2 regions of the Nocardia sp. NPDC058705 genome follow, and region 2 is predicted to be linked to the other one. Evidence: riboswitches for the same ligand, from Rfam matches in the RefSeq annotation. Region 2 holds a riboswitch; the other holds the start of a gene.
What was found. A riboswitch is a leader RNA that binds a small molecule or an ion and turns the genes downstream of it on or off. The one in region 2 is predicted to bind cobalamin.
Positions count from the first base shown of each region.

Region 1: another riboswitch for cobalamin. It lies ahead of ACFW6D_RS26710 (FecCD family ABC transporter permease); the one in region 2 lies ahead of cobN (cobaltochelatase subunit CobN).

Region 1 is NZ_JBHYRN010000030.1:1,881-6,002, forward strand. It holds gene ACFW6D_RS26705 (ABC transporter ATP-binding protein) at 1-514, opposite strand, end outside; gene ACFW6D_RS26710 (FecCD family ABC transporter permease) at 586-1,617, opposite strand; cobalamin riboswitch at 1,651-1,773, opposite strand; gene ACFW6D_RS26715 (ABC transporter substrate-binding protein) at 1,859-2,950, shown strand; gene ACFW6D_RS26720 (ABC transporter permease) at 2,950-3,810, shown strand; gene ACFW6D_RS26725 (ABC transporter ATP-binding protein) at 3,786-4,122, shown strand, end outside.
Region 2 is NZ_JBHYRN010000001.1:632,059-636,180, reverse strand. It holds gene ACFW6D_RS02785 (hypothetical protein) at 1-655, shown strand, start outside; gene ACFW6D_RS02780 (MerR family transcriptional regulator) at 689-2,254, shown strand; gene ACFW6D_RS02775 (hypothetical protein) at 2,388-2,870, shown strand; cobalamin riboswitch at 3,013-3,140, shown strand; gene cobN (cobaltochelatase subunit CobN) at 3,175-4,122, shown strand, end outside.

The DNA.
Region 1 (4,122 bases), on a different contig from region 2:
GTTCGAGTTGATGGGTGACGTCGAGATGGTTCGTCGGCTCGTCGAGCAGCAGGACCGGGGTGTCCTGGAGCAGCGCCCGAGCCAGCAGCACCCGCTGCCGCTCGCCGCCGGACAGTTGATGCACCTGCCTGCCCGCGAAACCGGCCAGATCGACGGCGTCCAGAGCCTGCGCCACCTGCTGTTGTTCACGCGGGGCGCCGAGACCCCATGGCGGTAGATAGGGCGTCAGACCGAGGGCGACCACTTCGCCGACCAGCATGTCGGCGGGCGGACTCTCGTCCTGCGCCACGAGCGCCACCGCTGCTGCCCGGCGACGGGGCCGGAGCGCGTGCAGTACCTGCCCGTCCACGAGGACCTGGCCGTGTTTCGGCTTGTCGACCCCGGCCAGCACCCGTAGCAGCGTCGACTTGCCGCTGCCGTTGGGCCCGACGATGCCGACGATCTCGCCGGGTCTGATCGAGAAGTCCGCCTCGGCAACGATATTCCGGCGCCCGATCGCGCAGGTCAGGGCCACGGCCCGCAGTTCGCCTTGCGGCCTCGCGCTGTGCGAGGAACCAGGCTCGTGCGGTCGGCCGAATGCCCGAATCATGACGCGCCGAAGTGGTAGCGGCGTCTGCCCATCAGCAGGAGGAAGATCGGCGCGCCGATGAGGCCGGTGAGGACGCCGACGGGGATTTCGGTGGGGCGGACCAGGATTCGGGTCGCGGCGTCGGCGATCACCAGGAACAGGGCGCCGCCGACAGCGCAGGTGGGGAGTAGGTTGCGGTGGCGGGGGCCGACGATCATGCGTGCTGCGTGGGGGACCACGAGGCCGACGAAACCGATGCCGCCCGACACCGCGACGAGTACCCCGACGAGCACTGCGAGCAGTACGAACAGGCCGATGCGCAGGTGGCGCACCGGGACGCCGACCGACGACGCGGTGTCCGCGCCGAGGGTGAGCGCATCCAACCAGCCCGCGATCGCAAAGAGAATCGCGCCGCATGCCACGACGACCGTGCAGGGTAGGGCGAGGGTCGTCCAGTCGGCACCGGCGAGACTTCCGAGCAGCCAGAACAGCACCGACTCGGCGGCGGCGGGATCGGTGCTGCGGAAGACGAGGAAGCTGCTGAACCCGGCGAAGGCCGACCCGAGGACGGTGCCGGTGAGCACCAGCCGCAAGGGGGTGAGACCGCCTTGCGCCAGCGCGATCAGGAAGACCAGCGTCGCGGCGCCGAGCGCGCCGAGCAGTGCACCGCCGGACAGCGCCCAGATGCCCGCACCGGCGAACAGCCCGGAGGTGATGACCGCGGCCGCGCCGACACCGGCACCGGACGAGACGCCGAGCAGGAACGGATCAGCTAGGGGGTTGCGCACCAGCGTCTGCATTGCCGCGCCCGCCAGTGCCAGGCCGGCGCCGACCACCGCGGCCAGCAGGGTGCGTGGCACTCGGAGTTGCCAGACGATGGTGTCGATGCCGAGGTCGGCGGGTGTCGCGCCGGTGAGCCGGGCGAGGAGGGTGTCGAGCACCGCGGATACGGGCACGATCTCCGCGCCGAATCCGGTGGCTGCGATCATGGCAGCCAGCAACAGCGCCCCGAGCAGGGGTAATGCGAGCGAGACCCGCGCACGGGTCATCGCGAAATCTCCACAGGCAAGGCGCGGCCCTTTCAGAGGGTGTCCCGGCGAGGGAGGTCTGACTTTCGCCGCGAGGCGATCACAGTGGCGCGACCGTTCCGGAGTTACACCGGATTCCCGCACCCGCCGGGGATGACCCCGTGACTGTACAAGGCACGCGGTGCCAGGCCCGCCGCGAGCCCTTCGAATCACGGCAACGCTAAAGGTATTCGGCGCGGGGCGCTGTTGATTCAATCCCTGTATGTACCGACCGAACACCTTTCGACCCGGCCTGCGTGGCCGCGCCACCGCCGCGCTTCTCGCGGTGGCAACCGTTGCGACGCTCGGCCTGACCGGCTGTGCGCAGGGCAATGACGCACCGGTCGGCACCCCCGATACGCCGCTGCCGACCGAGGTGCCGGCGGGGACCACGCTCGTCGTCGCCGATCAGCAGGAACGTCTGCAATCGGCGCTGCGGCTGTCGGGTGAGCTGGACAAGCTGCCGTTCAAGATCGAGTTCGCGAACTTCGTCGGTGGCCCGGCCATCCTGGAGGCTTTCCGTGCCGGTGCGGCCGATGTCGGTCAGGTCGGTGATGTGCCGCCGATCCACGCGCTGGCGGCGGGGCAGGACGTGCCGATCGTCGGCTCGTATCAGACCAACCCGAAGGCGATGAAACTCGCTGCCGCACCGGGTCGTTCGATCACAAAGCTCACGGAACTGAAGGGTAAGAAGATCGCGTACGCCGAGGGCACCGCTCAGCAGGCGGCGGTGTTGAAGGCGCTCACCAAGGCCGGGCTGAAGCCCACCGATGTGGAGCTGGTCCGGCTGCAGCTGGCCGAGTTCCCCGACGCGGTGCGAACCGGTCAGGTCGATGTCGCGCCACTCATCGAACCCAATGTGACCCGGTTCCTGCGCACCCAGGGCGCCTCGCTGATCCCCGATTCGGAAACCACCGGCATCTACAGCGGTCTCGCCTACTTGTACGCGCGCCGCGCGGTGGTCCAGGATCCGGCGAAGGCCGCCGCTACCCGGGCCCTGGTCGGCGCGTTCGTGCGGGCATGGCAGTGGACCAACACCCATCGCGAGGAGTGGGCGACCAAGTACTACGTGGGGAGTCAGAAGGTCAGTGCCGAGGATGCCGGGCGGATCGTCGAATCGCTGGGCACCTACACGTTCCCGCACCTGGACCAGCAGTTGATCGCCCGACAGCAGACCACCATCGACGCGATCGACGCCGTGGGCGAGCTGCCCAAGAAGATCGAGGCCGTCGACGGTTTCGATCTGCGGTTCGACGCGGCGGTCACCGAGGCTGTCACGGCCAGTGGGGCGGCGTTCGCGCCGGCGGCGAGCTGATGGCCACCCTCGATGCCGGTGTGCTGCGCCGGATCAGGACGAGCACGGCCCCGGTCGAAGCCCTTGCACCGCGTGGGCGAGGCAGTCGCAGGCTGGGACCAGGCAAGCCGATTCCGTTCGGCTTCGCCCTCGGTCCGGTGCTGTTGATCGGCACCTGGGTGATCGGCTCGGCGATCGGCGCCATCGACCCGGAGACACTGCCCGCGCCGTGGACGGTCGCGCAGACAGCGGGTGAGCTGATCGCCGACGGGCAGTTGCAGTCCAATCTGCTGACCTCGTTGCAGCGTGCGGTGATCGGGCTCGTCCTCGGGGTGGTGATCGGTGTGGTGCTGGCGCTGGTCGCGGGGCTGAGCCGGATCGGCGAGGCGGTGGTCGACGGTCCGGTGCAGATCAAGCGGGCGATCCCCACACTGGCGCTGATCCCGCTGTTCATCGTCTGGTTCGGGATCGGCGAGCAGATGAAGCTGATCGTCATCACGACCAGCGTGCTCATTCCGGTCTACATCAATACTCACGCCTACCTGCGCAGTGTCGACGCGCGCTATGTGGAACTCGCCGAGACGGTCGGGCTGTCACGGTGGGGATTTCTGCGGCGGATCGCGCTGCCGGGATCGCTGCCCGGGTTCTTCCTGGGGCTGCGGCTGGCGGTGACCATCTCCTGGCTGGCGCTGGTGGTGGTCGAACAGGTCAACGCGACCAGCGGGATCGGCTACCTGATGACGCAGGCGCGCACCTACGGCCAGATCGACGTGATCGTCGTCGGCCTGGTGATCTACGGGCTGCTCGGACTGTTCGGCGACCTCGCCGTGCGGGCAACGGAACGAAAGGTGCTGGCATGGCGACAGACACTGGGCGACTGAGCTCCGACGAGCGGGTCGTCGTACGCACCCACGCGCTCACTCGCGGCTTCGGCACGCGAATCGTGTTGAACGGCATCGACATCGAGATCCGGCGCGGTGAGTTCGTGGCGCTGCTCGGGCGCAGCGGTTCTGGCAAGAGCACATTGCTGCGGGCGCTGGCCGAACTCGATTCCGAGGTGCCCGGTTCGGGCGAGCTGACGGTGCCGACCCAGCGGGCGGTGGTGTTCCAGGACTCGCGGTTGTTGCCGTGGGCGCGGGTGCTCGACAATGTGGTGCTCGGGTTGACCGGGCGCGATGCCGCGCGGCGGGGGC
Region 2 (4,122 bases):
CAAGCGTGTAGTTCCAGCCCTCGACAGGGTCGCGAAAGCGCAGGCACCGGTCGTGAATCGGTACGTCGACTGGCTCGGCAGCAGGCATCCCGACGACGCGCCGGTGGAGATCGTGCGGCGGCTGTCGCGCCAGTACCTGGTCGTCGTCACCGCCAGTGGTGTCACCGTCGGGCTCACCGCCGCGGTACCCGGCGTCGGCACACTGATCGGCCTGGCCGCGACCGGTGTCGACACACTCGTGTTCCTCGAAGCGTCGTCGGTGCTGTCGGTCGGCGCCGCCGCCGCGTACGGGCTCGACCCCGAGGACCCGCGGCAGGCGCACCTGGTATCGAAGGTGGTGCTCGGCGAAGCGGGCACGAGGGTGCTCGACGAGACCGCGGGGCACAAGACCGGTCAGTGGCTCTCCGTCGTCACCGACCACATCCCAGGTCTGTCGTCCATGCCCGACTCGCCTGCCAAGCGCTTCATCGTGAACTACCTGGTCAAACGAGGTCTGTTGCTGTTCGGCACCCTAATCCCCGCCGGTATCGGCGCGGTGATCGGCGGCGTCGGCAACAACGCCCTCGGCCAACTGGTGATCGCGAACGTGTATCGCAACCTGGGCACGGGATCCCCGGAAATGGTCGCCGCGGGTACCGACCGCCCCACGACTTGACCTTCGACCAACTCGAACCCCGAGGATGAATCGGTGCCCGACACCGAGCTGATCACCATCGGAGCGTTCGCCCGCGCCTGCGGCCTGAGCGCCAGCGCCCTGCGCTTCTACGCCGACGCGGGAGTCCTGACCCCCGCCGTCATCGACGAGGCCACCGGCTACCGCTACTACGCCCCCGACCAGTCCGCCCCGGCCCGTCTCCTGCGCCACCTCCGCGCCGTCGACATGCCGCTGCCCGCGGTCACCGCCCTCCTCACCGAACCCGACCCCCTCCGCGCGATCGCTCTACTCGACCACCACCTCACCGACCTGGACCGCCACCAGGCCACGATCCGCACCGCCGCGACAGCTGCGCGCGCCGCACTCCTCACCCTGCACGGATCGGAGTCCGAACTCAGCGGCGGGAGTAGCGATCAGGGTGCCGCCGCGACTGCCACCCGCGACGCTCGCCTCGCTTCGCATGGATCGGATTCCGAACCCGGGAGCGGGGGTAGCGATCAGGGCGCAGCGCGACTCGATTGCTCGGCCGATGGCCGTTCGATGGGCGCCTCGGCAGTCACCGCATCGCCGGTCGCCATGGCGCGCAACGCAGAGCACAGGTTCGAGGGTGCACCGAGAACTCATCGCGACGACTTGTGGGTGAGCGGACCGGCGCTGGCGGCTGCGATCGACCAGGTCGCGACCGCTACCGTCGCCGACCCGGCCATGCGGGTGCTCGACACGATCCTGTTCGAGGCGAATACGCAGGAATTGATCCTCACCGCCACGGACCGCTACCGGCTGGCCACCAGGACCTTGCGTCCGACCCGCCCCGCCGTGACCCCGTGGACGGCCACGATCGACGCCGAGGATCTCCGCTCAGCGGTCTCCTGGTTGCGCCGCCAATACTCCGTGGCCATCGCACCGACGCCGGACGGTATCGAGTTCGCCACGGCCGCTGAGGATTCCGATGCCAGCTCGGTCGCTGCTCGAGGTGGCGGGATAGCCGGCAGCGTGAACAGCGAGTTCGGCGCGGCCCCCGACGCCCGCCACTGCCGTTGTTCGGCCGAGGACTTCCCCGACTACCGGGCGATGCTGGCAGCGCTCCCGCCGGTCCGCACCAGAGTCGTGCTCGCCCGCGCGGATCTGCTCGACGCGCTCGAAAACGCCAGCGCGCCAACGGTGGCCCTGCGAATGTTCCCACCGAGCACTGTGATCGTCACACCAGGCGGCAGCGTACCGCGACAGGACGACCGGCTCGCCGACGTGCACGATACGGGCGGCGAACGAGTCACGTCCGGTGCGTCGATGCCGGACGGGCTTGGCCCGAGCGGCGCACCACGTAGTGCGGGCGGCGCCACCGGCACGGCGGCCTCGGAGCGGTACGCGAACCCTGAGAAACCTCTGGTTCAGGTAACCGAGCGAGCCCTGCCCGCAACGATCACCGGCCCGTCGATGACGCTCCACTTCACCGTCACCACCCTCTACCCAGCCGCCGCGGGCGCTGTCGGTCCCGACGTGATGCTCGACCTCATCGCCTCGGACCTGCCCGTCCTGGTCCGCTCCGCCGACGACGGCGCACTGTCGACGCTGACCATGCCATGCGAACCCGCCCGATGAACCTCCGCTGACCCGAGCGGTTCGCGCCACGCCACCTCATCATCGGCAGACCCGCCCATTCGAGTCCGCCACCTTCGGCGACCCGTCGATGTCGTCAACACCATGCCCACCCGAACTCGCCGAGGAGACCCCGATGACCACCGCCGACCCGATCATGACCCGAATCACCCAGGGCGTCACCGACTTCCGCACCGGTGAGGTTGACCGCGCCCGCACCGCCTTGCTCGAAACCTGGGCCGATATCGGCGTCACCGGCGACCCCCTGCACCGCTGCACCCTCGCCCACTACCTGGCCGACACCTACGACGACCCGGCCGAAGCTCTCGTTTGGGACGTCCGCGCCCTCGACGCCGCCGACGCCCTTACCGACACCCGCTTGAACGACCACCACGCGGGCCTCCAGGTGGCCGGCTTCTACCCCTCCCTGCACCTGAACCTCGCCGACAACTTCCGCCGTCTCGGCGCCTTCCCCGCCGCCACCCGACACATCGAAGCCGCCCGGGAACGCCTGCACACCCTCGGCGACGACGACTACGGCGACACCATCCGCCGCGCCCTCACCGAAGTCGCCACCGCAGTCACCGTCGGGGACACCACCAGACGTCCCACCCACTGACGACGGCGGCCTGGATGCGGGTGACCGACCGAGCAGATCAAGATCACCAGGCTCTGGTGGTTTTTCCTTCTCTGGTGGATTCAGTCGGCCGATGCCGCCACCAGGGCCTGGTGATCACCTGTCCAGCAGTGGGTACGGGCTGGAAAGTTGCGGGCGGGACGGGCCCAGTAGCATCGACATGCTCGGCGGGTGACGAGGAAACCGGTGGAAATCCGGTGCGGTCGCGCCACTGTGAACAGCCAGACCCTCTCCGGCGAGCACCGCAACCTGCGATGGGCGCGTAACCCGAGGAAGGTCTCACCCTGTGATCCTGCTGCTGTCCACCTCCGACACCGATCTCCTGAGCGCCCGTGCAAGCGGCGCCGAGTACCGCTGGGGCAATCCCGCCCGGCTGCTCGTGGAGGACCTGCCGGAGCTGCTCGACGGCGCTGATCTGGTGATCGTGCGGATCCTCGGCGGCAAGCGCGCCTGGGAAGAGGGCTTGGACGCGATCCGGGCAAGCGGGGTGCCGATGGTGGCGCTGGGTGGTGAGATCGCGCCCGACGCGGAGCTGATGGAATGCTCGACCGTGCCGGTCGGTGTCGCGGCCGACGCGCACAACTACCTCGCCGCGGGGGGCGCCGAGAACCTGCTGCAGCTGCACAATTTCCTGTCCGACACCGTGCTGCTCACCGGCCACGGTTTCGAACCGCCCGCCCAACTGCCCACCTGGGGTGAACTCGACCGGTCCGCGCGCATCCTCGAACCGCACGCCCCGACCGTCGCCGTCGTCTACTACCGCGCCCAGCACCTGGCGGGCAACACCGCCTACATCGAGGCGCTGTGCAAGGCGATCGAAGCCAAGGGCGCGCGGCCGTTGCCGGTCTACGCGGCCTCGCTGCGCACCGCCGAACCCGAACTCCTCACCCTGCTCGGCCGCGCCGACGCCCTCGTGGTGACCGTGCTCGCCGCCGGTGGCAGCAAGCCCGCGACAGCCTCGGCCGGTGGTGACGACGAGGCATGGGACGTGGCCGCGCTCGCCGCCCTGGACGTGCCGATTCTGCAGGGCCTGTGCCTGACCAGCGGTCGCGCGCAGTGGGAGGCCAACGACGACGGCCTGTCGCCGCTCGATGTGGCGACCCAGGTGGCGGTGCCCGAGTTCGACGGCCGCATCATCACGGTCCCGTTCTCCTTCAAGGAGTTCGACGCCGACGGCCTGTCCGCGTACGTCCCCGACGCGGAACGCTGCGCCCGGGTCGCCGGTATCGCCGTG